Regions from separate parts of the Serratia symbiotica genome, predicted to be linked through region 2. Evidence: predicted binding sites of a transcription regulator. Region 2 holds the regulator's gene; each other region holds the start of a gene.
What was found. The regulator LexA, encoded in region 2, represses DNA repair genes until DNA is damaged. The targets are predictions, from matches to a motif close to TNCTGTATGTACATACAGNA.
Positions count from the first base shown of each region.

Region 1: a site for LexA is predicted at 8,544-8,563, ahead of uvrA (excinuclease ABC subunit UvrA). Genes of this name have one in related genera too.
Region 3: a site for LexA is predicted at 8,835-8,854, ahead of umuD (translesion error-prone DNA polymerase V autoproteolytic subunit). Genes of this name have one in related genera too.

Region 1 covers NZ_CP050855.1:233,329-243,686, reverse strand. The annotation lists gene SYMBAF_RS18050 (hypothetical protein) at 723-845, shown strand; gene SYMBAF_RS01275 (transposase) at 909-1,121, shown strand; gene dnaB (replicative DNA helicase) at 1,521-2,945, shown strand; gene alr (alanine racemase) at 2,964-4,043, shown strand; gene SYMBAF_RS01260 (amino acid aminotransferase) at 4,263-5,456, shown strand; gene uvrA (excinuclease ABC subunit UvrA) at 5,596-8,424, opposite strand; gene ssb1 (single-stranded DNA-binding protein SSB1) at 8,707-9,228, shown strand; partial or broken gene SYMBAF_RS01245 (IS481 family transposase) at 9,404-10,358, opposite strand, start outside.
Region 2 covers NZ_CP050855.1:2,889,217-2,900,322, reverse strand. The annotation lists gene ubiA (4-hydroxybenzoate octaprenyltransferase) at 1-229, shown strand, start outside; gene plsB (glycerol-3-phosphate 1-O-acyltransferase PlsB) at 428-2,893, opposite strand; gene SYMBAF_RS14370 (diacylglycerol kinase) at 3,038-3,406, shown strand; gene lexA (transcriptional repressor LexA) at 3,506-4,114, shown strand; gene dinF (MATE family efflux transporter DinF) at 4,227-5,567, shown strand; gene zur (zinc uptake transcriptional repressor Zur) at 5,745-6,257, opposite strand; gene SYMBAF_RS17945 (hypothetical protein) at 6,801-7,055, opposite strand; gene SYMBAF_RS17940 (hypothetical protein) at 7,089-7,304, opposite strand; partial or broken gene SYMBAF_RS18545 (two-partner secretion domain-containing protein) at 7,377-7,819, opposite strand; gene SYMBAF_RS14345 (hypothetical protein) at 8,442-8,603, shown strand; gene lpxP (kdo(2)-lipid IV(A) palmitoleoyltransferase) at 8,800-9,720, opposite strand; partial or broken gene SYMBAF_RS14335 (malonate decarboxylase subunit alpha) at 10,023-10,130, shown strand; partial or broken gene SYMBAF_RS18540 (LysR family transcriptional regulator) at 10,134-10,300, opposite strand; gene rsmE (16S rRNA (uracil(1498)-N(3))-methyltransferase) at 10,627-11,106, shown strand, end outside.
Region 3 covers NZ_CP050855.1:857,227-868,332, reverse strand. The annotation lists one part of gene SYMBAF_RS04560 (IS3 family transposase) at 1-226, opposite strand, end outside; one part of gene SYMBAF_RS04560 (IS3 family transposase) at 226-475, opposite strand; partial or broken gene SYMBAF_RS18340 (IS1 family transposase) at 543-614, opposite strand; partial or broken gene SYMBAF_RS04550 (ATP-binding cassette domain-containing protein) at 633-1,058, opposite strand; gene SYMBAF_RS18335 (acyltransferase family protein) at 1,212-1,514, opposite strand; gene SYMBAF_RS04540 (DNA adenine methylase) at 1,777-2,535, shown strand; gene SYMBAF_RS04535 (helix-turn-helix domain-containing protein) at 2,966-3,805, shown strand; gene SYMBAF_RS04530 (glycosyltransferase family 9 protein) at 3,802-4,788, shown strand; gene SYMBAF_RS04525 (putative pterin-binding protein) at 4,766-5,254, shown strand; gene SYMBAF_RS04520 (hypothetical protein) at 5,241-5,711, shown strand; gene SYMBAF_RS04515 (hybrid sensor histidine kinase/response regulator) at 5,686-6,987, shown strand; gene SYMBAF_RS04510 (Rpn family recombination-promoting nuclease/putative transposase) at 7,335-8,273, opposite strand; gene SYMBAF_RS04505 (DUF7609 family protein) at 8,274-8,654, opposite strand; gene umuD (translesion error-prone DNA polymerase V autoproteolytic subunit) at 8,900-9,391, shown strand; gene umuC (translesion error-prone DNA polymerase V subunit UmuC) at 9,415-10,683, shown strand; partial or broken gene SYMBAF_RS17530 (IS5/IS1182 family transposase) at 10,754-10,963, opposite strand.

The DNA.
Region 1 (10,358 bases), 700 kb from region 2:
TTATCCCCGTTATATTTAAGTTGCCTGTGCGTTAGCTTTCCTCACTCACCGCAGTCACTTACTGATGTAAGCTCCTAGGGGTTAATGAACCTTATCCCTGAGGTTCAGCCTGCGGCTCAGCGCAAGCGCTGTTCAAATCGGTTCCCGATCAATTTGTCGCTGCGTTGCTGCCTTCCTACAACTGGAATTATTTAGGGTATAACTTTAATTATTAATGCATAAAATAATAGCTGTACTTAATACCGTTCCACTTTTGCCAGAGTATGTTTCCTGCCCGAAAACGGGCTGATGGTTTTCATAGAGTGGCGTACCTTCTGGCTTTGTTGAATAAATAAAGATTGTGCTGCTGTACCGGATACGTCGCATTTGGCACAGTAGAAAATCAATCAGTTAGAGGGTGACAGATGGCGATTTGATTGAGCGACACAATTTTTTATGTTGCAAAAATTGCATTCGGTAATCAGTTCCCCGATTGATTTAACAAAGCCAATGGGAAGTAAAAAACGATACAAATGATGCCATCGCTATCGTTGAAGCTGACAGTCGGCTGGGCGCGTTATGTGCCGGAAAAAAACGTTGAGTAGCAGAATATTTCGCCAGCGACGCATGGGGAACAGAACGGCCCTCATCAATCATATACAGAGGGCTGGGCCTGGAATACGGTATTGCCATGCCGGAAGGCGCTCATAAAATCATGGTCTGTCTGCCGGGATATCGGGAAGATGCCGAAAAATGAACTGACTACGCTAAGCTGGCAGTTGTTCCAAGAGATGCTGCAAAAATTGCAGAGCTGTCAGCAGCAGATAAAAGAGCTGGACGTACGCCATGCGCATATCAATCAGTAAAATGGATATCCTCAGGCTGGAGAGCATACCGGGTATTGGGACTCTGGGGCATCGGCGCTAACGGTGTCACCGGGTAACAGCTCTGATTTTCAGAATGGCCGACATTTTGCCAGTTATCTGGGACTGGTATCTAAAGAGTACAGCAGTGGCGGCAAGGTCAGACTCCAGGGGATAACGAAGCGCGGGGATGGTGCTATTCACGCTGCCCGCTCTGCGGTCTACCGCGTTGTTAACCTCCCGGATGAACGGTGCAGCGGCCTGCAACGCCGGCTGTAGGAATAATCACGCGAAGCGGCGTGAATAAAGCCATTGTGGTACTGGAGAACAAAATGCACGAATGGCATGGGCGCTGGTAAATCAAATAAAGTCAAAGGGTTGATATGTTGGCAGTGAGAACCGACGCTCTGTGAACCTGGCAAATAGCTCGGCTGTCATAATCCATGACACTAATGAGGCCAGAGAGTACGGTTCATCAGGACGCACCAAGCCGAATATATGTTTGTGACTACATTGTCAGGAAAAGGCCTGCCCACACTTGCATTGGGTCGGTGTCCATATAAGTTATCTAGATCCACGCCTTTTCCGCATTGGTGATGCCGCAAGAATCACGAATAAAAATCACGTATACTCACGCATCTGGACACTCTATTCGCAACCGGATAAAGAATACGCTTCATGGCAGGAAAAAAAACAACCAATAAAACAAACGCGGACGAAGCCAGAAATAGCCCACGAGATCGTCAGATGGAAGGGCTGAAGATGCCACCACATTCGCTGGAGGCTGAGCAGTCGGTATTGGGTGGTTTGATGCTCGACAACGAACGCTGGGATAACGTATCAGAGCGCGTGGTCGCCAACGACTTCTTCAGCCGTCCGCACCGTTTGATCTTTACCGAGATGCAGCGCCTGCTGGAAATGAGCAAACCGATCGACTTGATCACCCTGTCTGAGTCCTTAGAACAGAAGGGTGAGCTGGATTTAGTAGGCGGTTTCGCCTACCTGGCTGAGCTGTCGAAAAACACCCCAAGTGCCGCTAACATCAGTGCCTATGCCGATATCGTGCGCGAGCGTGCGGTGGTGCGCGAGATGATCTCGGTAGCCAATGAAATCGCCGATGCCGGCTACGATCCTCAGGGGCGTAGCAGCGAAGATTTGCTCGATCTGGCAGAATCCCGCGTTTTCCAGATTGCCGAAAACCGTGCCAACAAGGATGACGGCCCAAAGGGCATTGACCGCATCCTCGAGGACACCGTCTCGCGCATTGAGCAACTGTATCAGCAGCCGCACGACGGTGTTACCGGTGTGGATACCGGTTATCAAGATCTCAATAAAAAAACCGCCGGTTTGCAGAAATCCGACCTGATTATCGTTGCCGCCCGTCCATCGATGGGGAAAACCACCTTCGCGATGAACCTATGTGAACACGCCGCGATGACGCAGGAAAAACCGGTGCTGATCTTCAGTCTCGAAATGCCCGGCAACCAGATCATGATGCGTATGCTGGCATCGCTGTCGCGCGTGGATCAAACGCGCATCCGTACCGGGCAGCTCAATGATGAGGACTGGGCGCGCATCTCCAGCACCATGGGTCTCCTGCTGGAGAAGCGTAACATGTACATCGATGACTCTTCCGGCCTGACGCCAACCGAAGTGCGCTCCCGCGCGCGGCGCATTTTCCGCGAGCATGACGGGCTTAGCTTGATCATGATCGACTACCTGCAACTGATGCGTGTACCCGCCTTATCCGATAACCGTACGCTGGAGATCGCCGAAATTTCCCGCTCGCTAAAGGCGTTGGCGAAAGAGCTTCAGGTTCCAGTGGTGGCGCTGTCGCAGTTGAACCGTGGCTTGGAGCAACGTGCCGACAAACGCCCGGTCAACTCTGATCTGCGTGAGTCTGGCTCCATCGAGCAGGATGCCGACCTGATTATGTTCATCTACCGTGATGAGGTTTATCACGACAACAGCGATTTGAAAGGGATTGCCGAAATTATTCTGGGTAAGCAGCGTAACGGTCCGATTGGTACCGTGCGGCTGACTTTTAACGGCCAGTGGTCGCGTTTCGATAACTATGCAGGGTCACACTATGAGGATGAATAATCAACTTAGGAGATAACAATGAAAGTGGCGACCGCAGTAATCGACCGCAGCGCTCTACGACATAATCTGCAACAGGTGCGCCGCCAGGCACCGCAAAGCCACCTGATTGCCATTGTGAAAGCAAATGCTTACGGCCACGGCATGCTGGAAACAGCACACACTCTGCAAGATGCCGACTGCTTTGGCGTGTCGCGCATTAGTGAAGCGTTAGCGCTGCGCTTCGGCGGTATCGTCAAACCGATCCTACTACTGGAAGGTTTCTTCTCTGCCGAAGATCTACCGTTATTGGTGGCGAATAACATCGAAACCGTAGTGCACAGCAGCGAACAGTTGGAGGCATTGGAGCAGGCCAAACTGGCACACCCGTTGCCGGTGTGGATGAAACTGGACACCGGCATGCATCGCTTGGGCGTGCGGCCAGAGCAGGCCGAAGCCTTTTACCAGCGCTTGTGCGCCTGTCACAACGTGGCGCAGCCAGTCAATATCATGAGCCACTTTAGCTGTGCTGATGAGCCGGGATCTGACGCAACCCTAAAACAGATCGCCTGCTTTGAGCAGTTTGCCCGTGGTAAACCAGGCCAACGTTCGATCGCCGCTTCAAGCGGCATTCTGCTGTGGCCGGACGCACATAACCAGTGGGTACGGCCAGGCATTATCCTATACGGCGTGTCGCCACTGGATAACGCCAACGGTAGCCAGCACCTGCTACAGCCAGCGATGACGCTGAAGTCTAGCTTGATCGCCGTGCGTGACCACCTGGCCGGTGAGCCGGTCGGTTACGGTGGCACTTGGATCAGCCAGCGTGATACCCGCCTGGGCGTGGTGGCGATAGGCTATGGTGACGGTTATCCACGCAGTGCTCCCACTGGTACGCCGATCTGGCTGAATGGGCGCGAAGTGCCGATTGTTGGTCGGGTATCGATGGACATGATCTCGGTTGATCTAGGGCCTGATGCCACCGACAAAGTCGGGGACGAGGCCGTGCTGTGGGGCCAAGCACTGCCAGTTGAGCGCATCGCCATCTATGCCGGCATCAGTGTCTACGAACTGGTCACCAAGCTGACGCAACGTGTGGCGATGGAATACATTGGCGATTGATCTGCCGCATGTTGGGCGTGCCAGCGTTAATCTTCACTGCATCACTTTCGCTGGTCGCTTTGCTAATTACAGCCACTGATGCGCCTCCCTCTTACCTCATCACGCGCCCAATCAGATTGAGAGAAGCGCTTTTGCCGTATGCGCGGATAAAGCTAAAATCGAACGCGATTTTGCGTCGTCACGCTGTACCTACACCGCGATAATTTAGGAGAATAATCTGTGTTCCATAACGTTGAGGCTTATGCTGGCGACCCTATCTTGTCGCTAATGGAAAAGTTTAAACAAGATCACCGTGCGCACAAGGTGAACCTGAGCATCGGCCTATACCACAATGAGCAAGGCATTATTCCGCAGATGCAGGTAGTCGCCGCAGCGCAAGCGCAGTTGAGCCGTGTCGAACAATGCGCATCATTATATTTGCCGATGGAGGGTCTACAGCCATATCGCACTGCCGTCCAGCAGTTGCTGTTTGGCTCGCAGCACCCAATGTTGCGTCAGGAGCGCATCGCCACCATTCAGACCGTTGGCGGTTCCGGTGCGTTGAAGGTAGGGGCAGATTTCTTGAAAAACTATTTCCCTGATTCACAAGTGTGGGTCAGCGATCCGACATGGGAAAACCATGTCGCTATCTTCAATGGTGCTGGCTTCAAGGTGAACACTTATCCCTACTTCGACACTGGTAGCCTGGGCGTAAAGTTCGACGCCATGCTGGGTGCATTGAAACAGTTGCCAAGACACAGCATTGTGCTACTGCACCCTTGCTGCCACAACCCGACCGGCTCTGATCTGACCACCGCCCAATGGGATGATGTAATCAAGGTGATCGCTGACCGCGCACTGATCCCGTTCCTGGACGTTGCCTACCAGGGCTTTGGCGTTGGCATGGATCAAGATGCCTACGCCTGCCGTGCCATCGCCACCGCCGGTCTGCCGTGCTTGGTAAGCAATTCGTTCTCGAAAATCTTCTCGCTGTATGGCGAACGCGTCGGTGGGCTTTCAGTGGTGTGCGAAAGCCAAGAGGTCGCCATCCGGGTGCTGGGCCAGCTTAAGGCTACCGTGCGCCGTAACTACTCCAGTCCGCCGAGTTTTGGTGCACAGGTAGTGGCCAAAGTGTTGAACGACGCGCCACTGAAAGCCCAGTGGCAGAATGAAGTGGCAAGCATGCGCACCCGCCTCCTTGAGATGCGTAAAACGCTGGCGGAAGCACTGAAAGGCGTACTACCGCAGCACAATTTCGATTATCTGCTGGAACAGTGCGGTATGTTTAGCTACACAGGCCTCAGCGCAGCGCAGGTTGATCGCCTGCGCGAAGAGTTCGGCGTTTACCTGCTCCACAGTGGTCGCATGTGCGTGGCTGGCTTGAACCATAACAATGTGCATTTTGTAGCCGAGGCGTTTGCCGCAGTGCAGTAAACCCTGCCAGGGGGAGCTAACAGTTAGGGGGGATATACCCTGCTAGACCAGCGCCACTAAAAGCGACGCATGGAAGTGGCATTTCTCATGTGACTACCACGTTATGTGTAACGGGTCATAGGGCGAACTGGGTGAAAAGTTACTTTTTTAACAGTGAATTGAGGAAGCGCCCGGTGTGCGAAGTTACGCAGTCGGCTACGGTCTCTGGCGTGCCAGAGACCAGGATCTCACCACCGCCACTGCCGCCTTCCGGCCCCAGATCGACGATCCAGTCTGCTGTTTTTATCACGTCTAGGTTATGCTCAATGACCACGATGGTATTGCCCTGATCGCGCAGTTGGTGCAACACCGCCAGCAGTTGTTGGATATCGGCGAAGTGCAGACCGGTGGTCGGTTCATCGAGGATATACAGTGTCTGGCCAGTGCCGCGCTTAGACAGCTCGCGTGCCAGCTTGACGCGCTGCGCCTCACCGCCGGACAAGGTGGTGGCCGACTGGCCGAGACGAATATACGACAGGCCAACATCGATCAGGGTTTGCAACTTGCGCGCTAGCGCTGGTACGGCATCGAAGAAATTGCGCGCTTCCTCGATAGTCATCTCCAGCACTTCGTGGATATTCTTGCCCTTGTACTTTACTTCCAGCGTCTCGCGGTTGTAGCGCTTGCCTTTACACTGGTCGCACGGCACGTAGATATCTGGCAGGAAGTGCATCTCCACTTTGATCACGCCATCACCCTGGCAGGCTTCGCAGCGGCCACCTTTGACGTTAAAGCTGAAGCGGCCAGGGTTGTAGCCACGGCTGCGTGACTCAGGTACACCAGCGAACAGCTCGCGCACCGGCGTGAAAATGCCGGTGTAGGTGGCTGGGTTAGAGCGCGGAGTACGGCCGATCGGGCTTTGATCGATATCGATCACCTTATCGAAATGCTCCAGGCCGGTCACTTCGCGGAATGGCGCAGGTTCGATGATGGTGGCACCGTTGAGCTGGCGTTGGGCGATCGGGAACAGCGTATCGTTGATCAACGTTGATTTACCGGAGCCGGAAACTCCGGTAATGCAGATAAACAGGCCGACCGGCAGCGTCAGCGTTACCCCCTTCAGGTTGTTACCACACGCGCCACTCAGCTTTAACACTTTAGTCGGGTCGGCCGGCACGCGCTGCTGCGGTATGGCGATTTCGCGCTTGCCGCTGAGGAACTGGCCAGTCAGTGAGTCCGGCTGTGCCATGATCGCTTCCACGCTGCCTTCCGCCACGATCTGACCACCGTGCACGCCAGCGCCGGGGCCGATGTCGATCACATGGTCAGCGGCGCGAATGGCGTCTTCGTCGTGCTCTACTACGATCACTGTATTGCCCAGGTTGCGCAGGTGGATCAGGGTTTCCAGCAGGCGTTCGTTGTCGCGCTGATGCAGGCCGATCGACGGTTCATCCAGCACGTACATCACGCCCACCAGGCCAGCGCCGATCTGGCTTGCCAAACGGATACGCTGTGCCTCGCCACCGGACAGCGTTTCCGCCGAGCGTGACAGCGATAGATAGTTTAGCCCCACGTTGACCAAGAATTTCAGGCGATCGCCGATCTCTTTCAGCACTTTCTCAGCAATCTTGGCGCGTTGGCCGCTGAGCTTCATGTCCTGGAAGAAGGTTAGCGCATGGCCGATGCTCAGCTCGGAGATTTCTGGTAGCGTGGTATCTTCGACGAATACGTTGCGCGCTTCTTCTCGCAGACGGGTGCCATGGCACGAGGTACACGGGCGGTTGCTGATAAACTTGGCTAGCTCTTCGCGTACCGCGCTGGATTCAGTCTCTTTGTAGCGGCGCTCCATGTTGTTCAGCACGCCTTCGAACGGATGGCGGCGTACGGTGGTATCACCGCGATCGTTGATGTATTTGAATTCGATTGAATCTTTGCCGGAGCCGCTCAGCACCGCTTTCTGCACCTTGTCGCTCAGGCTGTTGAACGGTGCTTCGACGTCGAACTCATAGTGTTCCGCCAACGAGCGCAACATCTGGAAGTAGTAGAAATTGCGGCGATCCCAACCACGGATCGCACCGCCAGCCAACGACAGCTCCGGGTTCTGTACCACGCGCTCTGGATCAAAGAACTGCTGCACGCCCAAGCCATCGCAGGTCGGGCAGGCACCGGCTGGGTTGTTGAACGAGAACAGGCGTGGTTCCAGCTCGCGCATGCTATAGCCGCATATCGGGCAGGCAAAATTGGCGGAGAATAGCAGCTCTTCGGCCTTTTCACTGTCCATGTTAGCCACCAGTGCAGTACCGCCGGACAGCTCCAGCGCGGTCTCGAACGATTCCGCCAGGCGCTGCGCCAGGTCTTCACGCACCTTGAAGCGGTCAACCACCACTTCGATAGTGTGCTTCTTTTGCAACTCCAACTTCGGTGGATCGGAAAGATCGCACACCTCGCCATCGATGCGGGCGCGGATATAGCCCTGAGAGGCGAGGGTTTCCAGCGTTTTGGTGTGCTCGCCCTTGCGGTCTTTTACCACCGGGGCCAACAGCATCAGGCGTGTGCCTTCCGGTTGGTTGAGCACGTTATCGACCATTTGGCTGACGGATTGCGCCGCCAGTGGCGTGTGGTGTTCCGGGCAGCGTGGTTCACCAACGCGGGCGAACAGGAGGCGCAAGTAGTCATGGATCTCGGTAATGGTGCCGACGGTAGATCTTGGGTTGTGCGAGGTGGATTTCTGCTCAATGGAGATCGCTGGTGATAAACCTTCAATGTGGTCGACGTCCGGTTTTTCCATGAGCGAAAGGAACTGGCGTGCATAGGCGGAAAGCGACTCAACGTAGCGGCGCTGCCCTTCGGCATACAGCGTATCAAAAGCCAGCGAGGACTTGCCGGAACCAGATAAACCGGTGACGACGATCAACTTGTCACGCGGGATAATCAGGTTGATGTTTTTGAGATTATGCGTTCGAGCACCACGAATTTCGATATTATCCATATACACTTCCCGTCTTGATGATACACCGCACCTGCCAGCGATTTTTGTCAGCGGTTTAGTGATCAAACGCGCAAAAACCAGCACAGCCCCAGTACGCAACGCATAATTATGACACAAAAAACTGAGTTAATATCCAGTATACGAATGTAACTAGGCCGGTTGGAAAGACAATTGCGGAATGCAAAACGCAAAACGCATAACCTACACGAGTGTGGTTTTAGACTCATCGTGTTAGACTTATTCGCTTATGCTGTATAAGAATCAATCATCGGGAGAGTGCTCATGGCCAGCAGAGGCATAAATAAAGTAATTCTGGTCGGGAATCTGGGCCAGGATCCAGAAGTTCGTTACATGCCGAATGGGGGGGCAGTGGCCAACATTACCTTGGCGACCTCCGAAAGCTGGCGTGACAAGACAACTGGCGAACAGAAAGAAAAAACCGAGTGGCACCGTGTGGTGTTGTTCGGCAAGGTGGCCGAAGTGGCGGGCGAATATCTGCGCAAAGGTTCGCAGGTGTATATCGAAGGCTCCCTTCAGACGCGCAAATGGACCGATCAGGCCGGCGTAGAAAAATACACCACCGAAGTGGTGGTTAATATTGGTGGCACCATGCAGATGCTGGGCGGTCGCCAGGGCGGCGGCGCTCCAGCAGGCGGTGGTCAGGGTGGTTGGGGTCAGCCCCAGCAACCGCAGAGTGGCAACGCGTTCAGCGGTGGCCAGCAGGAGCGCCCAGCACAGAACAATGCCCCCGTGGCCAGCAGCAATGAACCGCCAATAGACTTTGATGACGATATTCCGTTTTGAATGACATAAAAGCTGCTCGATTACTTGCAGGTAGATGACTTTCAACCAGAGGCCTACTCTACTCGGCCACGGTTAAGGTGCCTGTCGCGAAGCTATCTATGCGATTTCCTAATGAAAAAGCGCCAGTTTAACTGGCGCTTTTTCATTCTGTAGTAGCTCAAACTTAATCTGACATTCACTCATTTTTCAGACCCAAATTTGTCAGTTGAGTCTGACTGTCCGATGCGATAAATAAACTCTCAAGTTGCTTTTCTTTCGCCAAACCCTTGCTGCTTTCCCAAGTCTGCCAAGGCGTTTTTCCATAACAGTATCGTCATGAATGGGGCGCTCACGGTTGTAAAAATAGAGCCATTGGCTGAGTTCTCGCTGGATTTCATCAGATTTACGGTAAATCTTACGGCGATACATGACATCGTAGCATTCCGTTTTCATTGTCTTGTGAAACCCTTCACAGATGCCGTTTGTCTGCGGGCTGTAAGCCTGGGGTCGTGTATGCTCGATATCTTCAATATTCAAATATAATTCAAACGCATGACTCTCTTTTTTGCCACAGAACGCCGTCCCGCGATCAGTCAATATCCGTAACAACGCTATCCCTTGCTCATCAAAGAACGGCAACACTTGCTCATTGAGCATTTCTGCGGCAATCAATGCATTCTTCTCGGTATAGACTTTGGCAACAGCAACACGGCTATAAGTATCAATAAAGGTTTGCTGATAAATTCTGCCAATCCCTTTGATATTGCCGACATAATAGGTGTCTTGTGCACCCAGATAGCCTGGGTACTGTGTCTCTATTTCACCGTGAGCTTCTCGTTGGGATTTAGCTTGCTCCAGTGCCTGCAACTGAGCCTCGGTGAGAACACCGCCCTCCTGAGCCATCTTGGTTTCCAACGCAGTGAGCCGCTTTTTAAAGCATTCCAAATCATATCGTCACCAAACAGAACGAACCCCGCTGCCTGAAATCAGTATTCCTTGGCGACACGGTGCTAGCCATAAGCGGGGAATTCATAGGCCATATTTACGACGGCTTGTTCGATATGAGCTTCAACACGATTTTTTTCGATAGGTTTTTTACGACTGATTTCCTGTAGCGCCAACTCGCCACCTTGTTCGTAAAGCGTTTTGAA
Region 2 (11,106 bases):
TGGGGTGTTGCAGTTTGCCGCCCTGCTGCTGCTGCTGTGGGTTGGCTATCTGGCGCAACTGGGTGAGGTATTTTACGGGGCGTTGTTGCTAGTGGGCGTGCTGTTTATCCATCAGCAAAAGCAGATCGCCACGCGTGAGCGTGAAGCCTGTTTCAAAGCATTTCTGCACAACAATTACGTTGGGCTGGTGGTATTTATCGGTATTGCGCTGAGTTATTTGACAACTTAGAACCTATCCCAGTAGGCATACATTGTTACAGCCAGTTTGGACACCGACAGCGTGCAACAACCGGCGCGTACAGGGAGTCCGTGAGGATGGTGAGCATTAGGGCCAAAATGGCAAATAAAATAAGGGTTCTTAACGGACTGCGGGTAATAAACCAAGGCACCTCTCGGTGCCTTTGGCGTATTTGTTACAGGTTGCCGTTCAGTCCTCTTTCGCTTCCTCGGTAGCCGCTTCATGTTGCGCGTTGATTTCTACCGGCATGCTGACGCTTTCGATAGTCAGCCTGATTTCTGGGGTAATCAGGTCGCTCAGCATGGTGTAAACCTCCAAAGTAGGCTCACGGATCGCATCGCCGATATCGTTGATGTAGCCCTCTTCACGCAGCGTCGCCACCAAGGTGGCGAATACTGCTTTGTCGAAGAACTCCGGCGCGTTGATGCCGTGTAGCATCGACAAGCGCTGTGCCATGATACGGCTCTCTTTCTCCAGCGCACCACGGTTGATGCTTGGGTTAGTGCTGAGCACTGACATGGTGATGGCATAGCGTTGCAGGGTTTCACGCACGCCAGCGGCCAGCAACTGCAATGGACGGATACGAGCCGGATTTAGCACCAGATCCTCGTTTTTACCACAGATCAACTGTTGACGAATCATTTCATTGATTAGCGGCTGTAGCACCTCCGCCAACTGTTCCTTTTCGTAATGCAGGAACAATTCAGCCTTCAGCATGGGGTAAATCAGGTCAATCTGCCGCAGTAACTCGCTGCGCGACACTTTGCGGTGATGCATCACTATAGTGGCGATCAGTGAAGGCAGTACCAGCAGGTGGTGAATATTATTGCGGTAATAGGTCATCAGCACCGCTTGCTCACGCGGCAAGATGATGATATCGCCGATGTTATCCTGCTCTACCGCGAACTTGTTCATACTCAGCGCATGATCCAACAATTCATCCGGCGTCTGAGCCGGCACGGTAACATCGTGGGCGTAAGGCACGTTACGCATTAATTGCAGGTAGCACTCAAGTTGTTCAAGCAATTGCTCGCGGGTCAGCGAATGTTGGCGGGAGGCCAGCAGCGCGGTAGAGCATAGATTTACGGCATTGGCCGCAGCGGCATTGTTGATGCGCACCATGATTTTTTCCGCCAGATCGTTGACCGTTGGTGTCATCCAACTTGGGCGTTGGGCTTCGATCGGATCGATCGATTCACGCCACTGCGGCACATGCTGGTTCAGATAGGCGGTCAGTGGTAGCGGATCGCCGAAGTTGACGTAACCCTGGCCCAGGTTGCGTAGCTTGCGCAAGCCGCGCAGCATCTGAAGCAGACCCTCTTTTTCCTTAGTGGCACCGCGTAGTTCTTTGGCGTAAGTGCCCACTTCCATCACATGTTCGTAGCCGATGTAAATCGGCACCAAAGTGATCGGCCGGGTGCCGCCGCGCAGCATCGCCTGAATGGTCATCGACAGAGTGCCGGTCTTTGGCTCCAGCAGGCGTCCAGTGCGAGAACGGCCACCCTCCACAAAGTATTCTACCGAATAACCCCGAGTGAACAACTCACCGAGATATTCGCGGAACACCGTGGAGTACAGCTTGTTGCCCTTGAAGGTACGGCGGATGAAGAATGCGCCCAGGCGACGGAAGATCGGCCCGGCTGGCCAGAAGTTGAGGTTGATGCCGGCCGCGATGTGTGGCGGCACCAGCCCTTGATGATACAGCACATAGGACAGCAGCAAATAGTCCATGTGGCTACGGTGGCAGGGTACATAGACGATCTCGTGGCCGTCTTGGGCCAGTTGGCGAACGCGCTCAGCATTGGTAACGTTGATGCCCTGATACAGCCGGTTCCAGGTCCAGCTCAACACGCGGTCGGAAAGGCGCACGGCCTCGTAGGAGAAATCAGCGGCGATCTCTTCCATTAACACGATGGCGTTCTGTCGGGCTTTATCAAGGGAGATTTTCTTGCTGTGTGCTTCGTCTTCGACGGCTTTTTCGATCGCTTTGGAAGCCAGCAGCTTGTTGAATAGATCCTGACGTGCTGGCAGGCTGGGGCCGACTGCGGCCAGACGCTGGCGCGAAAAGTGCATGCGCGCCACGCGTGCCAGTTTCTGCGCGATGGCTTTGTCTGTGCCGTATTCGGAGGCCATGCGGCGCAGCGAAACAGTATTGGAGAAACGTACGAAGCTGTCACGGCCGAGCCACAGCACAGCTAATAATTTCTGCACGCCGTTCAGCAGGCGCAGGTGTGGTGTGCCTTGGCCTTCTCGCCCAGGTGAACGGCCAAACATCACCGAGACCGGCAGCATCTGGATATTGAGACGCGGATTACTGCGGTGCAGATCCAGATAGTCGTGGAACAGCTTTACTGACTCTTCCTTCGGCGTGTAATAACGGAACAGGCGCGGGCCATCGTGAATAAACACGTGGCTCGGCAGCACCGTGCCGTCGATTTCCAATAGGTCAAGAGGATCGGGCAGATCCTGCTCCAGGCACTGAGTGCGTAGCGTCAGCAAATCCGTCTTGGAATTATAAGGCAAAACATACAAAATCGGCCGTGAGGGATCTAATCCTAACTCCCTGACAGGATCTGAAGGGATAACCTTGCTTCTTACCAATAATTTGAGTGGTAAATTCAATAATTTATAATAAATTTTACGCCAACCTGACATAACTACGTGAAGCCTCTTGTTAGCAATGCAACACAAGCATACCAGAAACCGGGTAGCAGATCTGCGGTGTTGGAAAACGAGAGCCGACATCACTAAGTGATCTAGACTCTTTTTATGATTTACCCCTGAGAAAGGCACAGAAACATGGCAAATCAAGCAACCAGCCTGACCCGTATTATTAAAGCCGCTGGCTATTCTTATAAAGGACTTGCCGCTGTTTGGCGGCATGAGGCGGCATTCCGCCAGGAATTGGTGGTGGCCATGCTGGCTATCACACTGGCAATTTGGCTGAATGTAGGTGCGATAGCGCGCATTTTATTGATCGGATCGGTGGTATTGGTGCTGATTGTTGAGATCCTGAACAGCGCGATAGAGGCGGTGATCGATCGGGTAGGTAGTGAATATCATGAACTGTCTGGCCGTGCAAAGGATATGGGGGCAGCGGCAGTGTTGCTGGCGATCGTGTTGGCGCTGTTCGTTTGGGGGTCGATTTTGTTGCAACACTTCATTTGAACGGGGCGTGACACCCTGATTTTATTCATTCGTCGGTTCCCAATTCAGGCATGCCTGTATATACTTACAGCAAAACTGTATAAACGAACAGGGGGTGGAATGAAAGCACTAACTACCAGGCAGCAAGAGGTTTATGAACTGATTCGCGATCATATTTTGCAGACAGGCATGCCGCCGACACGTGCTGAGATCGCTATGCGTCTGGGGTTCCGCTCACCAAATGCCGCCGAAGAACATCTGAAGGCGTTAGCGCGCAAAGGGGTCATCGAGATCATCTCCGGCGCGTCGCGCGGCATACGCCTGCTGATGGAAGATGAAGCAGGTTTACCGCTGATTGGTGGTGTGGCTGCTGGCGAGCCACTGTTGGCTCAACAGCATATTGAAGGCCACTATAAGGTAGATCCTTCCTTATTTAAACCAAACGCGGATTTCCTGCTGCGGGTTATCGGCATGTCGATGCGCGATATCGGCATTTTGGATGGCGATCTGTTAGCGGTACACAAAACTCAGGATGTGCGCAATGGCCAAGTCATAGTGGCGCGCATTGAAGATGAAGTTACCGTCAAACGACTGAAAAAAAGCGGTAACATGGTTGAATTGCTGCCGGAAAACAACGAATTTCAACCGATAGTGGTCGATCTGCGCCAGCAAAATTTCACTATCGAAGGTCTGGCAGTCGGTGTGATCCGCAATGGCGACTGGATTTAAGCGTCACGCCTAACTAAACCGTTGTCCCCTGATTTAACCCGCCCCTGTTTTGGGGCGGTTTCGTTTTACTCCACCTAATGTGGCAACTGCACTACCATGGGAACATTGCATAATGCACCTGATCTCTGCCTTTACCAGCGACACCGATAAAGCCCTGTGGCACCTGGCCCTGCCGATGATCTTCTCCAATATCACCGTGCCGTTGCTAGGGTTAGTGGATACTGCTGTGATCGGCCATCTTGATAGCCCGATCTATTTGGGCGGTGTGGCGATCGGCACGATGGTCAGTAATTTCCTGTTTATGCTGCTACTGTTTCTGCGCATGAGCACTACCGGGTTGGCCGCCCAAGCGCTGGGAGCGCAGAGCCAGCAGAGGCTGGCGCGTGCCTTTATGCAGCCGCTTCTATTGGCACTATTGACCGGGTTGGCAATGGTGCTGCTGCGCCACCCGCTGATTGATTTGGCGCTGCGGATCGTTGGTGGCAACGTTAAGGTACTGGAACAGGCGCGACTGTTTCTGGACATTCGTTGGTTGAGCGCCCCGGCAGTACTGGTCAATATGGTGCTACTCGGCTGGCTGCTCGGCGTGCAGCATGTGCGTGCGCCGGTGATCTTCCTGATTGTCGGCAACCTGCTGAATATTGTGCTGGATATCTGGCTGGTAATGGGACTGGGCTGGAAGGTGCAAGGGGCAGCGATGGCGACTGCCATCTCAGAATATGCCACGCTGCTACTGGGGCTAGGGCTAGCGTGGCGGGTAATGCGCATGCGTGGGATATCGTTGCTGATGTTGCAACAGGCTTGGCGCGGCAACCTTAGGCGCTTGCTGGCCCTAAACCGCGACATCATGTTGCGCTCGTTGCTGCTACAACTGTGCTTCGCCTCGCTGACCCTCTTTGCCGCACGCCTAGGCAGCGAGGTGGTGGCGGTAAATGTGGTATTAATGAACCTTCTGGCCTTCTCCGCCTACGCTTTAGACGGCTTTGCCTATGCGGTTGAAGCACATTCGGGTCATGCCTATGGTGCGCGTGATGACAGCCAACTGAGAAAAATATGGCACGCTGCCTGTCGTCAGGCTTGCCTGGTAGCGTTGGCCTTTGCTGTGCTCTACTTCTTGGCTGGTCAGCAGATAGTGGCGGCCTTGACCTCGCTGCATGAATTGCGTGCGTTGGCTCATCATTATTTGCTGTGGCAGGTTGTCTTGCCGTTGGTTGGCGTGTGGTGTTATTTGCTGGATGGTATGTTTATTGGTGCCAGCCGTGGTGCAGAGATGCGCAACAGCATGGCGGTGGCGGCCGTTGGCTATGTATTGACACTGTTTAGCGTACCGTGGCTAGGCAACCACGGGTTGTGGCTGGCGCTGGCGGTATTCCTCATACTGCGTGGTCTGACGCTGGGCTGGCGCTGGCATCTCCATAGGGTGCATGGCAGTTGGTTTGCAGCACCAGAATGATGGAAATATCTAATACGCATTGATGCTGCCAGAAAAAAGAGGCGGCTGAGAAAGAAGTGAAATCTTGGGGAACTTACAACAAGTAGCGCTAATAGCACCAGAGGCATTCGCGGATTGACGCCTGAAGCTACTATAGCTGGCTTGACGATAGCTACAAAGAGATCCTGTTAGCCCAGCCTATTTCCTTTTGATGGCGATGCTATGGTCGTGTTCGCCACAATCATGCTTGCTGTCGCAAGCTTCAACCTCAACACAGCCAGTACACAGACCGTGTGCTTCCACCACGCTGTGGCGCAGCGCAAACCCTGACTCTTTCGCTAGCTTTTGCAGCGTTTTTTCCACGTCCTCGGTGGTGCGCTCGGTCACTTGGCTACAGCGATCACAAATAAACAGCGCAGAGGTATGCATCGGCTGGCCAAAATGGTGGCACAGTATATAGCTATTAGCCGACTCTACCCGATGGATAAACCCTTGATCCATTAGGAAATCGAGCGCGCGGTAAACCGTGGGTGGCTTAGCCTGTGGCTCGGCGATCCGCAGCAGGTCGAGTAGGTCGTATGCGCTGATTGCACCGGGCTGCTGTGACATCAGGCGCAGTACTTCCAGCCGCTGCGGCGTTAATCGCACATTGCGTTGCCGACAGAGTTGTTCAGCCTGCGCTAACAGATTTTCCTGGGTGGTTGAATTCATCGCAAATACCGCTCCCGGAGTTAAATGACCTATTTTAACATAATTACGGCGAATCACCGAGACAACGGATTCTATTTGGGTTACCCAGGTAGCAGCGCCAGCTTTTGCGAACCTATGGGGTCAGAATATTTTGCTTTCACGATAAATACACTTGCCGTCTTATTGCACGCCCGCAATGTAACGGTAGTGGAAGCAACCTGATAGGCTCTCCCCATTTTCTGCACCACGACTGGAGTATCAGCGGATAGAGTTTTGTCGCATTAACACAATAAAGTTAGCCGGATAGATATCGGTGATAATAATCGCAATGTGGCTGCGGCATCCCGTTTAGCGGTCAGCAGGAACTCACCGGCACACACGCTCAGTGGGCCTTCGGTATACAGCGAAACACTTACGTCCAGGGTATCCCGCACCGCCATGGCCAACGTTCAACGTCTGTTCACCCTGTGCCTGCATCAGCCCGCTGTTGTTAAGCATCTGTGCCGTTATCTGGCTGTTACGACTGGCGGCCAGTTGGCCCGCGTTATTCAGATTATTGGCCTGTCACGCCAGATCGCGCCCGGCAGTGAGTTGCCCCAGCCAATCCGCGTTGCCACTGAAGGTGAAATGAAGATCCTGTTGTGCGCTGAGTACGCTGCTGGCTGCACTTTGCAGGCTGGCACCCTGCACGGTGAAATCCCCACCGGAACTAGCTTTCCCCGCCAGATTCAGCGCGCCACCCTGCAGCGTTACGCCACTCAGCCCGGTCAGTTGGGAGCCGCCATCCAGCACCAAGCCACGCAGGGCTTCGGCAATCACAGTCCCAGCCCCAAGTTGGCTGTTCAGCCACTGCTACTTACCGGCTGTTACCGCAAGCCGCTGCGTGGCGGTCAAGTTACCTTGTACGTCCGTGCCTGCCAGCAGGGTGCTGTTGGTCGAACGCAGCAAACCCGCAGCACTCAACCGGATATCCTGTGCCGCGCTGAGCGTGGTTTGCTCGAGCGCCAGTTCACCGCCATTGAGCGCGATCTGTTGACCGGCTTTCACCGAGGTGTTGTTCAGTGCCAATTAGCCCTGGCTGTTCAAGGTGACGTTCTGAGCGGACTGATGGCTGCCACTCAGTGCAATATCGGCTGCATTGACGCTCAGGCTCCCCTGCGCCAGCGAGTTATTCAGCGTCAGTTTGCCGCTGGCATCAAGGGTAATATCCCCATCACGGGCATTGAGGTTGCCGCGGTTGACGCCAACGCCGGTTTCACTGGCGACCAGATGAATGCGATTGGCATACATCCCGCCTAGCGCGCCAGTGTACCTCGACCTGACCGGCGTTCGGCGTAACGTTGCCTTGTGCATCCACCCGGTTGGCTCTGAGCGTGATGGCCGCGTCTTTGGCATGCAGTTGCACGTTGATGTCGGTGGCGCGGGCAATCAGCGCGAACTTGTCGCTCTGGCTGGCATCCAGCCCTTTGCCCTGAATGCTGATTGCCCCCCTGGGTCACTTCCAGCGCCTGCAAGCTACCATCGGCACTCAGAACCGGTTTGCCGGTGGGCAATATTGCATTCGGGGTGTTGGGGTGGTGACAGCACCTTGCTGAACAGCGGTATGTAACGCAACGAGGGCACAGAACGCGAGGTGGGCGAGGTCTTCACGGTCTGATCAGGAGGCGTTTGTCATTGATGCCATCATGTTGACTAACGTGGAGGCAAAGGGTAACTAAGCCAGATGCGTGGGGCAACCTCAGTCATTGAGCATGGCGGCGTCACAGACCCAAAATCCCGTAGTAAAGGCATAGGTATAAACTGAATAACGTGCAGTAGCGGCTTTTGGGGCGGGCTAGGGCCATTTGCAGTGACGAGCCGCTTATTATTTGGCCCACTAAACTTCACCGCCTGCACCTGGGCTGCGTGTTCAAATGACCCCAGCGCTCACCTGCCATTGCCGGATATCGCCTCGCACAGTTGCGAGGCGATATCTGCTTGGTGCCCATAGGTGCCGTTTTAGGAGTGCTGCCAGCGTAGACCTTTCCTCCGTTATCCAAGCATGGGTGGGTATGCCTGTAGCGCGCTGTAACATTTGTCTAGTCATTAATTTATCTTATTAGTTATTGCATTATTTTTTTTTTGACTATAATAGATTCCGTGAGGTAATTCTTCCTCACATATCATGTTACTAATTATTAACCTAAACAAAGAAGGGTGATTTTTATGAACAAATTCAGTAAATTACTTGCTTCAGCATTGCTTGCTGGTACCGCGTTTTCTGCTGCTACTGCTTATGTCCAAGCTGCCCCTGCACCTATCCAATGCCAGGATGATGAAATTGCAGTGAATGTTGCTGGCAAATGGGTATGCGTTAAGGTTAAGTAATCCTTAACATTAAGGGTGATTGCTAAATCACCCGCATGATTTTTAAACAGTAGTGCGCTGCGGCGTGCTACTGTTTCGCTTAGTGTAAAATAGTGCTAACTCTGTGACGTTTCGTTGCGAGGGTACGGTAGTAGAACGTTAAATCAGCGCGTTAAAACTGCATGAAATGGGTTTTACTGAGCCAAAAATTTTCAGATCAATATAAAGGCGGGGAGCCGAGTGGCCGAGTTTTGAAACGGCGGTGTAGCCACATATATTGCTCTGGCGCGCGCATGATCTCCTTTTCCACCACTTTATTCATGTAGGCAGCCGCCGCTAGTTCATCGGTGAGCGGATAATCTTCCAGCGCCGGTTGGATCAGCAGGTCATAGCCACGGCCTTTCTCGCGGCGGATCAGCACCACTGGCACCATCGCTGGCTTGGCCATGCGCGCCAGCATAAAGGTGCCGCTGGTGGTAGCAGCTTGCTCGACGGCGAACAGCGGGGCGAACACACTGCCACGTGGGCCATAGTCTTGATCTGGAGCGAACCAGACAGCTTCACCATGCTTCAGTGCGCGCACCATACCGCGCAGATCCTTGCGATCGAGCATGGTTTTATTGGAACGCATGCGGCCTTTAGTCTGCGCCCATTCCATCGCCTTGTTATTGTGCGGGCGGTACATCGCCATCATCGGTTGGCACAGGCCCATGGCGCGGCCACCCAGCTCCAGCGACATAAAATGCACGCCAATCACCAACACGCCGCGTTGGTTCTGCTGCGCCATTTTCAGGTGATGGATGCCGGTAGCCTTGAACCAGCGTTTGACACGCTTGTCCGACCAGAACCAGGCCATACCGGTTTCCATCAGACCCATGCCCAGCGATTCGAAGTTGCCCACTACTTTGCGTTCGCGCTGTGCTTCATCCATATCGGGGAAGCACAGCTCCAGGTTACGGTGGGTAATGGAGACTCGGCGTTTCAGAAAGCGCATTGAGCTGCGGCCCATCCACCTACCAAGCCGATGCAACAGCGGATAGGGGAGTTGAACCAGCAAGAATAACGAGACCAGACCGAACCAGGTTAGCCAATAACGTGGGTGCAGCAGCGCCGATTGAAATTTTTGCGGATGCTTCATATGAACTCATTTATGCATTTGGGAACGGCAACCGGTGACCGTTAACGGAACCATTCAAAAGCGATACAATTTCTCAGACCCCGAGTAACACCATGGCTTAGGCAGATTCTTGACTCATTGATATTCGAAGGTGGTATACGTTGCTAATCTGGCTTCAGAGGGATAGCTGTTGGCTAGTCGAAAGCGACGCTAAGTATATCTATCCTACCATAGAATCGAGAGACAATAGGCAAGAGAACATATCTTCACTCTAGTCTTTCGTCTGAATCACAAAACTGACTATCAATCATTACGTTAAAGCTAATGTTGCTCTGGTCGCCGGGTTTAAAGCTGACCGTAAAGGAAATCTCTGCACCGGAGCCAGCACCGAAGATACTCCAGCGTTAGTAGAAGCCACCGCTTTCCACGATGTTGTGAACACACAGCGGACAACGAACGCCTTCCTTAAGGGGGGCAAAGCACGATGAACATTGACACCACTAATCCCCAGTATTTCGCCAGTACGGGCGATATTCCTGCTCTCCATAAACGTCATGAAAATTTCGCGCTTTCGGAAGGTGACCGCAACGTCTATTTTCATGGCAAGGCTCGTTAAAATTAAGAAAGGCGATACATTATCTTACCCGACTACCCCGGAACCGATGCTACAAGGGCAGGGGAAAAGTGTAAACGGCCGGTTTTGTTGGTAGATCGGCGATGGCGGTGATAATGCCCACCTCGGATAAATACCGCCATTCTGCTGCACCTGTTATCCGCTGGTAAAAAAGGGCTGGCGAAAGTGTGACGGCATCAGGAAGCGCTATTTAGGATTGAAAATCGTCTCTAACCTACTATAGCCTTTATCTATATCTATCTCTCAAGGTACAGCCAATCCGCTGTGCCCTTTCGTTAGGATCAGAGCATCACATGCGCATACCCCGTATTTACCATCCGCAGCCATTGACCGACTATGAGGAAATCGCCCTGAGCGCTGAGGCGGCCAACCACGTTGGGCGCGTACTACGCATGAGCATCGGTCAGGCGTTGGCGCTGTTCGACGGCAGCAATCAGGTGTTCGATGCCAAGATCCTCCAGGTGGATAAGAAAAGTGTTCAGGTGCGGCTCGGTGCTGGCCGGGTGGAAGACCTTGAGTCACCGCTCAACCTGCATCTTGGCCAAGTGCTCTCGCGTGGCGAGAAGATGGAGTTCACCATCCAAAAATCCATTGAGCTGGGCGTCAACGTCATCACCCCGCTGTTTTCTGAACGCTGCGGCGTTGTGCTTTCTGGCGAGCGCCTGATAAAAAAAATTCAGCAGTGGCAGAAGATCGCCATCGCCGCTTGCGAACAGTGCGGCCGCAACCGCATTCCTGAAATTCGCGCGGCGATGCCGCTGGAGGCCTGGTGC
Region 3 (11,106 bases), 1.3 Mb from region 2:
GCGCCAGCAGAGCCATGGCTGACGCTATGCAGTTCCAGTACCTGGCTGCGTAATACAGCTCGTCTGCCATCTGGTTTTTCAGGACGGTTTTTCCAGTATTTGTAGCTGCTGCGATGAACCCCGAACACGTGGCAGAGTGTGACCACCGGATAATGCGCTCTGAGTTTCCCGATTATCGAGAACTGTTCAGGGAGTCTGACATCAAGAGCGCGGTAGCCTTTTTTAATATTTCGTTTTCCATTTCAATACGTTGTATTTTTTTCCTCAGCTCACGTATTTCAATTTGTTCAGGAGTAATGGGAGAGGCTTTAGGTATTTTTCCCTGCCGCTCATCACGCAACTGCTTCACCCATCGCGTCATTGTGGAAAGGCCGACATCCATAGCACTGGCTGCATCTGCCACGGTGTAGTTCTGGTCAACGACCAGTTGAGCGGATTCGCGTTTGAACTCTGCACTGAAATTTCTTTTTTTCATTGAAGCACCTGTAATGTCCTGAGGTGAGCATATCACCTCTGTTCAGGTGGCCAAATTCAGTGTGCCACTACACAATGACTCTTTCATGCAACTCAACAGAACGTGAGAAGCAGAGGGTCTTGCGGGCCAACCTTTTGATTCAGGGTTCTCCTGGCACCTACAGCACGACGCACATCGGGCGTCCTGAAACCGGGTCCGGGTGAATCTCCGTCTTAATTGCAAAGACCTGTTGCAGCAGCGCAGGAGTCATCACCTGTTCAGGCGTGCCGCAGGCCACCACGCGGCCTGCGGACATCAGAACCAGATGGTCACAGTAACGGCTGGCCTGATTAAGATCATGCAACACTGCGACCACGGTTCTGCCCTGCTGCTGCCGCTCTCGTAACAGGGCCATCAGCTCGATTTGATGATTGATATCCAGCCAGGTCGTTGGCTCATCAAGCAGTAGCAGCGGGGTATCCTGCGCCAGCGCCATGGCAAGAAATGCCCGCTGACGCTGGCCCCCAGATAGCTCGCACACCTGCTGGGTGGCCAACTGGGCGATCTGCGTCTGTTCCATGGCCGCCTGCACCTGTTGGCGATCCAAGGTTCCCATGAAGTAGCACAAAGTACATAGAAGAGCATTTCATAATTTAATGTCCAACCAACATCTAGTTTAGCATACCCAAACCAAGGGGCTTGGCTCGAACTATCTCCGGGTAAAAACAGCATTGACCGCAATGTTTCCATCCACGAGTCAACAAGAGTTACCTGCTACCATTAGCGTCACAAGAAAATATGGAGGGATAATTCGACAAAGCCGCTTGACTAAAAATATTTTTGATGAGGATAAACCTGAATTTTCATTCACGTATACATAATAGGCTATGAACCCACTAATCATAAAAAAGAGATCAACACCAATGGAACCATTGATAAATAATAGGTCAGCTACTTCGCCATATGTTTTGCTTAAGTCTTCTCGGAAATGGAACATAACGACGAGAAAAACGGCAAGTCCACGCAACGCTTGAACTGAGTGAATAGTGTCACTTTTCATTGTAATCAATTGTTTATAAGTAAATTTATGTAGATGGTAACACTTTTGGTCTTGCTGATAAACATGAACCCATCAACATATTCTTAACCTACTGATTATCGCGTTGGTATAGCATTGTGCAAGTGGTCAAATCTCAGGAAATCCCCTCTACGGCACTGTACGTTCCTCTCTCGCGTTATTTGCGAGATGCTAGGTTTTGACGATCAAACATTCGTTTTTGATCGCCAGTATCGATTTGTTACCAACCGGGAGAAACTTCACTTTGAGCGATCCAATCATTCCGTGGGTAGGTGGAAAACGACGCTTAGCTAAGCATCTACTACCTCTCTTTCCTCAACATAAATGTTATGTAGAGCCTTTCTGTGGCGGCGCGGCATTGTTTTTTAGAAAGAAGGCATCAAAAGTTGAGGTCATTAATGATATCAACGGTGAGTTAATAAATTTGTATCGCGTGGTCAAAAATCATTTAGAAGAGTTTGTGCGTCAGTTCAAATGGGCACTAAGTAGTAGACAAATATTCGATTGGCAAAAAGCCACTCCAACTGAAGTGCTGACCGATATACAACGCGCTGCACGATTTTACTATCTTCAAAATATGGCCTTTGGAGCTAAGGTTGAAGGCCAAACATTCGGGACTGCAACTACGGCCCCAGTGGGGATAAATCTTCTTCGTTTAGAGGAAACGCTCTCTATAGCCCATCTACGGCTTGCACGTACCACGATAGAACATCTTAGCTGGGTTGAATGCATAGAGAAATATGATCGCCCTCATACCTTGTTTTACCTTGATCCACCATATTGGGGTACGCAAGGTTATGGCGTTGAGTTTGGTTTGGAGCAGTACGAAGCCATTGCTCGCTTGGCTCGAACAATCAAAGGTAACATGATCATTTCAGTAAATGACATACCAGAGATGCGACAAGCCTTTAGCGATCTTCAAATCGAAGTGGTCAGTTTAAAGTATTCATTAGGTAACTCCTCCTTAGCTCGGTGCGAGTTAATTGTCAGAAACTTTACATAAGTCAGCGTTGTAATCAATTCTGGACTGTCCGAAAGCTTCAACTATTTGCGTTTTTGTAAGTCCAGAATCGCGCTCAAAACAGTCTTGATTTTTTCGCCGCGCTACAAAGGTGGTCAACAAGTTACATATTTGCATTGCGGGATATAATCCGAACGCTACAATCTGCCATAACCTCCAAAAGGGTGAATAGGTAATAAGTTCATTATTTATAAGTACTTAGCTGATACCGTGTAAGGAAAGTATCTCAGTAAGAATGAGGTTAGTTCACGAAAAGACAAAAATCAATAAATAATTTCCTTAAAGGAAACAAAAAAGTAAACATTATCCCATTAAGACACAAAATCTCTGATTAAGTTACTGAAATGAAATTAATTCTTGAAGAATAGATTTTTAGGCTTAAAATCTAAGTAGTGAAAACAAGGGTATAAAAATGAATACGATAGATATAACTAAAACCATAAGCATGGCATTATCTGAAGTTATGACTTCCGAGGGAATCGTCAAAAACAAACAAGCAGAGTATATAAGAAATATCATTGGAATTTCATCCGTACAAGCACACAGAAAGTTGAACGGAACTGTACCCTGGGATATAAAACAACTTGAGAAAATGTTGTTGAGCCTTAATAATTCATTGTCAAATTTCTTCCTTAAGGTAGAAAGAAATGAATATCAAAAAGTTCAAGCAAAATTACTCATAAATGGAGTTGATTCAAACTGTCTAATATACTTATCAAATGAAGCCAACTCAGAGACTGCAGTGGCAGCCGTTAAGATAAACAATGATTGGAAGATAATTAGCACCACAGAAATAAAGAAGAATATCGAGATATATAACGGTTATAAAAGTATAAAATTAATTGAACCATTAACAAATGCATCATTAAAGAAAAAGACAAGCCTAGTTATACTAGATGATGATATTAATATAGTTGAATTCCTAACAAAAGAACTCAATACCTATGAAATAGATATAGAAGGTTACACAAAACTAGATGAATTAAATAAAAAGATATTAAACTCCCCGGCAGAGATATACATATTAGACTGGTTGATTGGCACAACAACAGTATTCAATAGTATAAGAAAAATCAGAGAATCACAAAAACCTAATGCTTTAATAATAGTATTGACAGGTCAATGTGGAGATGTGGTAGACAGTGAAATACTAACAGCAATAAAAGAATATGACATATCTAGCCCATTAGAAAAACCTGTGCGGCTACCAATACTTAAACACTATTTAGATAGATACTTGGAGGCAAAATGAAAGATATCTTAAAATATAACGGTAGCCTATTATTCGATAGTAGTTTCATTGTTGCTCCATACGACTATGAAAAAGAAAAATCCATAAAAAAATTGACACCTTTGAACTCAAATAAAATTTACAATTACGCGAAAGAACCATTTAGTATAGACTATAAAAAAGTAGAGAAACTAAATATAATTAATGGTATGGGCGTGACACTTGGTGATTCAATAATAGGAATATGTTGCATAGATATTATAAAAAAAATCAACCCCAACATTCAAATAAACATTATCAGACCTAAATCTTGTGATAAATATGTAAACGACATCTATCATATATCACAATTTCTATTCAATGAAATTTTATATATGCCATATCAATTAGATAAACTCAATTCCAACACAGTAAATATTGATATTGGGAATCAATTATACTGGCAAGACTTTAATAAACTTGAAATGCATGATTTTTTTCTTAGAAATTTAGGGGTAGATTATAAATCTATTAAAACTGAAAAACAAAAAAATTTTTTACAAAGGATTTTCCCTAACCATAAAGATAAAAAAAGTAACTATGCTATTTTTTGCCCTTATGCAAGTACAAAATTAAGGTCTATACCAGAAAAATTTCACAAAAAAATAATAAGAATGTTGATTGAAAAAACCAATATGCAAGTTTTAGGGTATTCAAAAATTGAAATACCAGGATATAGATTTATTGGTAATCTAACAAATACCACCCATGATTTCATTTCAGTCATAGCTCAATCGTCATACGTATATACCGTAGATTCATCGGAATTACATATTTCTGCTGGTTTTGAGATCCCTACTTATTGTTTATTCACGTCAATTAAACCAAATTTAAGATCAATTTATTATCCAAACTGCCAATCTCATTACATAGGATTTAAGCGAGTTGAAGGTCTTCATCAGAGTGATGATGGTGAAATACTAAGAGAAATAATGGGGAATTATGAAACACTTTTCAATTTTTAAAATAGCCATGGGTACAATTATTTTTTTTATATCTATAGTAACCACAGCTAATGCAACTGACAATTTATCGTTGATAAAAGGGTCAGTTGAGATTAATTTTTCTTTTAAAGAAGTTATGGAAAGAAAAAGCAAGAAAATTTACACATCCACTCCATGGACAAAAAAAACGATCTTTGAAGGTGTTAAATTATCTGACCTAATAGGTTTTAAAGGAGACAATAAAGGTAAAATAAGATTATATGCTCTTGATGGATATTGGGTCGAAATACCTATCAGCGATATTATTAACTATGAGCCTATCCTTGCTTACAAAGCAAATGGGAAACTATTACATAGAAGAGACTTTGGGCCTTTCTTTTTAGTTTATCCGTATGATGAAATGGAGAATGAGTTAAACACCCCTGTATATCATTCCCGTTCCATATGGCAAGTTAATAGAATTGAGGTAAAAGGTGAAAATTTATAGATCATTACTGATAATATTATCAACCTTATTTCTAATTTCATCTCTAGCATGGATTACCAAGTTATATATATCTCTGGACAGAGATTCATTTTATGCCATATCAGGAACTCAGGAAAACTACTCATGGGCAGTAGCTAAACTTACAATGTCAATTTCAGACTTAAAGAGTGTTATTATTGAAGAAGAAAAAAGTAAAAATTACAATAAGAGTAAAATAGAGGACAGTCTAGATATTCTTTTTTCCAGACTCTTTGTACTATCGGATAACGTAGAGTCTACCCAATACCTATTTTTACAAGAAGGGTACTCCGAGACAATTAAAAGATTGAATTACTACGTAAGAAAGCTAGAGAGTAATTTAAAAGAATCTGAAAAGGTAACTAAAGAAATTAAACAACTGGCTGATACGCTAAGAAAGGAGTCTAACAAAGTTGCCAATCTTGCAGACCACGCCTGAAACATATCAAAGAACTATTGCCTTAAATGATTTTCTGCAAAAAAGAGACAAACTAAGATATTTATTGGTGATAACATGGTTATTAACAATAACCATGAGTGTTTGCACTTATTTATATATAAAAAATATAAGCCATGCTTTAGAGAAAGAGAGAAATGCAGTTTTTAGTAAAAACGCATTTTTAGCAAAGGTGGGTCACGAGTTGCGAACTTCTTTGCAGGTAATTATTGGCACAGTAGACAACCTCACTGAGGTTGTAAACCGAGATAACAACAATGATGTTCAAATACTTAATAATGCAACAAATAAAATATTGCGACAGATCAAAGATCTTACAGATTATGTAAGGATTGATAGTGGAGTAATTGATATAACCCCCTCTAGTTTCTCAATAGGAGACTTAATCCGAGACGCAGTACACGATTGCAATATAATATATGGCAAAACTGGTGTCGAAATAGAATTTATTATAGTACAGGATTTTATGATAACCGCTGACAAAGAAAGGACCTACCAAATTATTGAGAATCTTGTATCTAATGCATTTAAATACACTGATAAAGGAAGTATTAAGGTATCATTTGACATTTCAGACTCAAACATTCTAAAAATATATGTTCGTGATACAGGGATAGGTATTGCACAGTTAAATTTAGCTAAAATATTCATACCATTCACGAGATTGATTGATTCAACCTCTAATGTTCCTGGTACTGGAATGGGATTAGCTATAGTTAAAGGAATAGTTGAAGCAATGGGCGGTAAAATACAAGTCGAGAGTGAAGTTGATCACGGCACTGTGTTTACAACTAGTATCCCTCTACACTCACAGCCAATCAAGAAGAAAATCAGTAAATTAGATACTAAACTATCAAATAATATATCAGCATATGAATTTACACCAAAATTCGAGGTGTTAGTTATTGACGATGATGGGGATGTATTAACAATTATTCAGAAAATGATCACTAGAATGGGTCACAAGTGCGATATCACTCACTCACCAGAGCGAGCTATTCAGAAAACCTTGAGAAAACCCTATAATATTATTTTAACTGATCTTCAAATGCCTTGCATGACAGGAATTGAATTAATTGAAAGAATACAAAAAAGAGGCAACATGAACAACAACACTCCTATCATAATTATGACAGGATACGATATTAATGAATTCGAAACCAAAACACCAATATTAAAAAAACCCATTAGGAGCGCAGAAATGGAATTAATAATTAATACCTATGTTAATAAAAGCCATGATCATAAGACTTCCTAGATACGCTAAAGCTTTGGTAATGGATTCATTCTAAACTAGGTCTTAGCATCATGGCAATCAAGAGCCATATCGATCTGCTTAGAGGATAGTTCAATGTTCGCACTATTATCGGCGAGGGAGTAATTTTTTTTCGTAAAGATGACTATTCCGTTTAACTGCCCGCTGCGGGGCAAGGCAAACAGGCAGAGGTGGATTAGTTCTACTCGTTGAATAGTCTGAAAAGATCCGCCATCCTTTATGAAACGCGAGACGATTATTAGGTTGCAGTCCAGAACTGGTGTACTTTTTGCTTAAGTGACGTGGTGTAAAGAAAAGCGCAGCCTATTGCAGGGCTGCGCCAGTACATATCAATGCTGGATTTTGGCCAGGTCATCGGCGGTCAACCCCGTCATCTTCATGACCAGGTTACGATCAAGACCGTTGGTCAGCATTGTGCGGGCAACGGCAAGCTTGCCTTCTTGGCGGCCTTCTTGGCGGCCTTCTTGGCGGCCTCTAGCTTCACCAAGCTGGATACCTTCCTGACGTCCTTTATCTTCCAGTTTTTGTGCAACGGTCATAAGCACCTCCTCATGTTGTGGCACACGACGCGCCAGTTCGCGGATAAACCTCTCCGGGGCTGCCGTGTCACCAACCTGTAGCATGTAATTCATCAATGATGTCAGTTGCTCCTGCGTAGTATATCCGGACAGCAGCAACGTGACCAGTTGTTCCAGCAGGTCAGCCAGGTCGCGCTGACGGATGTGTTTCTGTAAAAGCTCCAGGATGGCCATACGGCGATGCTGCATGATTTGCTCATCCGGGATGACTGTGACATCGACCAGGGGAAACGCTCCCGCATAAAGCTGTGTGGCCAGTTCAGGGTCACCAAACTCATCCAGCCAGCGCATCGAGTACGGATAAGGCGTCACCTGACCGTGGTAGAATAACAGTGGAACCACCAGAGGCAGCTGCTCGTTACCCGCATCAAGATGGCGTTGCATCGCCGCGATACTGTATCTCATCAAGCGAAAGGCCATATTCTTATCAGGGGAACTTTGGTGCTCGATAAGGCAATAGACAAAGCCGATACCCTTCCCCGCCTTGAGTGAATAGAGCACATCGGAATAATAGGCACGCAAATCTTCTTCAACAAAGCTGCCCGATTCCAGCTTTAACGTACTCAAGTCACAGTGTGTGAGCACTGCCGGCGGCAAATGCAATTGCAGGAAGTCACGCGCTGTTTCCGGATGGGTCAGAAACTGCTTGAACACGGCGTCATGGGGAATGGGGGTCGTTTTGCTCATCAGTTACCTGCTTCGGGTGACGATGGCCTGGGCGAACAGGCGCCCTGACGGGTAAAGCACCAGGCTGCTCTCGATATTATAGACCTGGCCGGTACGTTTGGTGGCTTCGTGCATGGCGGGTACCAGCAGGCGGCGGGCGCGTTTTTTCAGACTGTTGACGTCCTGGACAAGTTGTCCGGCGGCACAGTCGGGGGAGAGTGGCTCCGAGTGGGTATGGGACATGCCGGGCTTGAGCAGCACCATCATGGCGACGGTATGAGCAAACGCCTCGGTGTCGATATCGATAATCTCGTCTTCAGCACTCTCTGGCTGGACAGGGTGGTCAGTCATCAATTTTTCAGCTGGCGGGGTAATGTGACCAAAGTATCGCATAGTCCGTGCCATTGAGCACCTGTGAGTGACCATCATTGCGCAACACCTGCGCATCACTGAAGGACAACGGCCTCCTGGGCATGCCCACTTTCTCCATCCAGTTATACACGGGTTTTGCAACATATCTGTGGATAATCTCGCCAGTATACACCCTGGACTTAAGTGCAGCTTACGCCCGGTTGCGCAATATTATACTGTTTATACGTCCAGTACAATATTAATGCTTAAGTAAAATTCTGACCAGGAAAGTACACATTGTGAGCAACACCTCCCAGACCATCAAGTCGATGGCCACACTCACCGCGCCAGCAGTTCAGCGACTCAAAGTTCATCCAGGTAAAACAGCCCCCTCCCCTCAGCGCCAGACAGGGGTCAGACTCCATGATACCGGTATCGCCTGTGGCTTCCCCTCGCCCGCTCAGGACTACCTGGAACAACGTCTGTCACTGGATGATATCTGCATCCGTTTCCCGGAAAGTACCTACCTGGTGCGAGCCGACGGCCATTCAATGCGGGACGCCGGTATTCTCGACAGCGACCTGCTGGTCGTTGAGTGCTGTTACCCGGCACGGCACGGCGACATCGTCATTGCGACGGTCGATGGCGCATTCACCTGCAAACGCCTGCAATTGCATCCCCGCCCGTTACTGCTGCCGGCCAACCCAGCCTTTGCGTCCATCGACGTGGATAATGAGGACATGGAGACGGTCATCTTTGGCGTGGTTCGCTACGCTATCCACACGCTTTGACCCTTGCCAACGCCTGTTAAGCCATGTTTGCCCTGGTTGACGTCAACAGCTTTTATGCCTCTTGCGAGACGGTGTTTCGACCTGACCTGCGCGGTAAACCCGTGGTGGTACTGTCGAACAACGACGGATGCGTGGTGGCACGCAGTCAGGAAGCCAAAGCCCTTGGCATAAAAATGGGCGTACCCTGGTTCAAGGTAAGAGCGGAGGCTGAAAAGAAACACTGTATTGCCTTCTCCAGTAATTACGCCTACTACGCCGACATGAGCCACCGGGTAATGACCCTATTGGCCCAGCTGACGCCGCGCGTTGAGGTCTATTCCATTGACGAGGCATTTTGTGACCTGACCGGCCTGCCACTCACCACACTGGAACCCCTGGGAAAACAGCTCCGTGAAACGGTACGCCGCTGCACGCATCTGACCGTTGGCGTGGGCATCGCTCCAACCAAAACGTTGGCCAAACTGGCCAACCATGCCGCCAAGACCTGGCGAAAGACCGGGGGTGTTGTTGACCTGAGTGCCACCGCAAGACAGCGTCGCCTGATGGCACACGTGCCGGTCTCGGAAGTGTGGGGAGTCGGGCATCGCATCGCCAGGCATCTGTCGATGATGGGGATAACCACGGCGCTACAACTGGCGGACTTGCCCCCGGCCATCGCCCGTCGCCGATTCTCGGTGGTACTGGAGCGCACGGTGCGTGAGTTGAACGGCATCGCCTGCCTGTCCCTCGAGGAATTTGCCACACCGAAAGAGCAGATAGTCTGTTCGCGCTCGTTCGGTGAAAAAACAACTGACCTTGATAGCGTCAGTCAGGCAATCTGCGCCCACGCCGAACGGGCAGCGGAAAAGCTGCGCGGTGAACGTCAGTATTGCCGACATGTATCGGTATTCGTGGCAACCAGCCCATTCACGGTGGGTGGAACCGGCTACAGCAATCAGGCCACGACCCGGCTGACGACACCCACCCAGGACAGCAGGGACATCATCCGCGCTGCCCGTCAGGCACTGGCGCGCATTTTCAGGCCAGGGCATCGTTACCACCGGTGCGGCGTCATGCTCGGGGAGTTCACCTGCTCGGGGATGACCCAGTATGGTCTGTTCGACGATACCCCGCCACGGCCGCACAGCGAACGCCTGATGCAACTGCTCGACAGCCTTAATCAGCGAGGCCGGACAATCTGGTTTGGGGGACAGGGCATGCCCGAACGGCCAGAGACCTGGAAGATGCAACGAAAATGGCTGTCACCAGCCTACACCACGCGTCTGCAAGATATTCCTGTCGTTAAATCTTAGTTTTTGTATGTCTATGGGCTTTGTTGAATAAATCAGATTTGGAATAAAGAGCCCCCTGAATGGGCATCTTTCAGGCAACGCGTACACTTTCTGGTATACCAGCGTGCGTCATCATGTTTAATGCACAGATCATGGTCATAGCCTCTGCAACTTGCGCAACATAATCTCACAGCGACAGGTGACCACCAAATAGCTGTTTTACTCTGTACATCGCTGTTGCGGCTATCGAACGTCGGTGGTAGCCTGTCATACTTTTCCACCATATATTGTCTCCGGTAAGGAGCTACTCCTAGATGTCTCGTGGTTTTTAAAAACTGAAATTTTATGCAACGCCACAAACAATCCAAGATATGCATCAATCGTCTCTGAATAAATAGCTTTAATTCCCCCATATTTTTTATTTAAATAAATAATCAATAATTG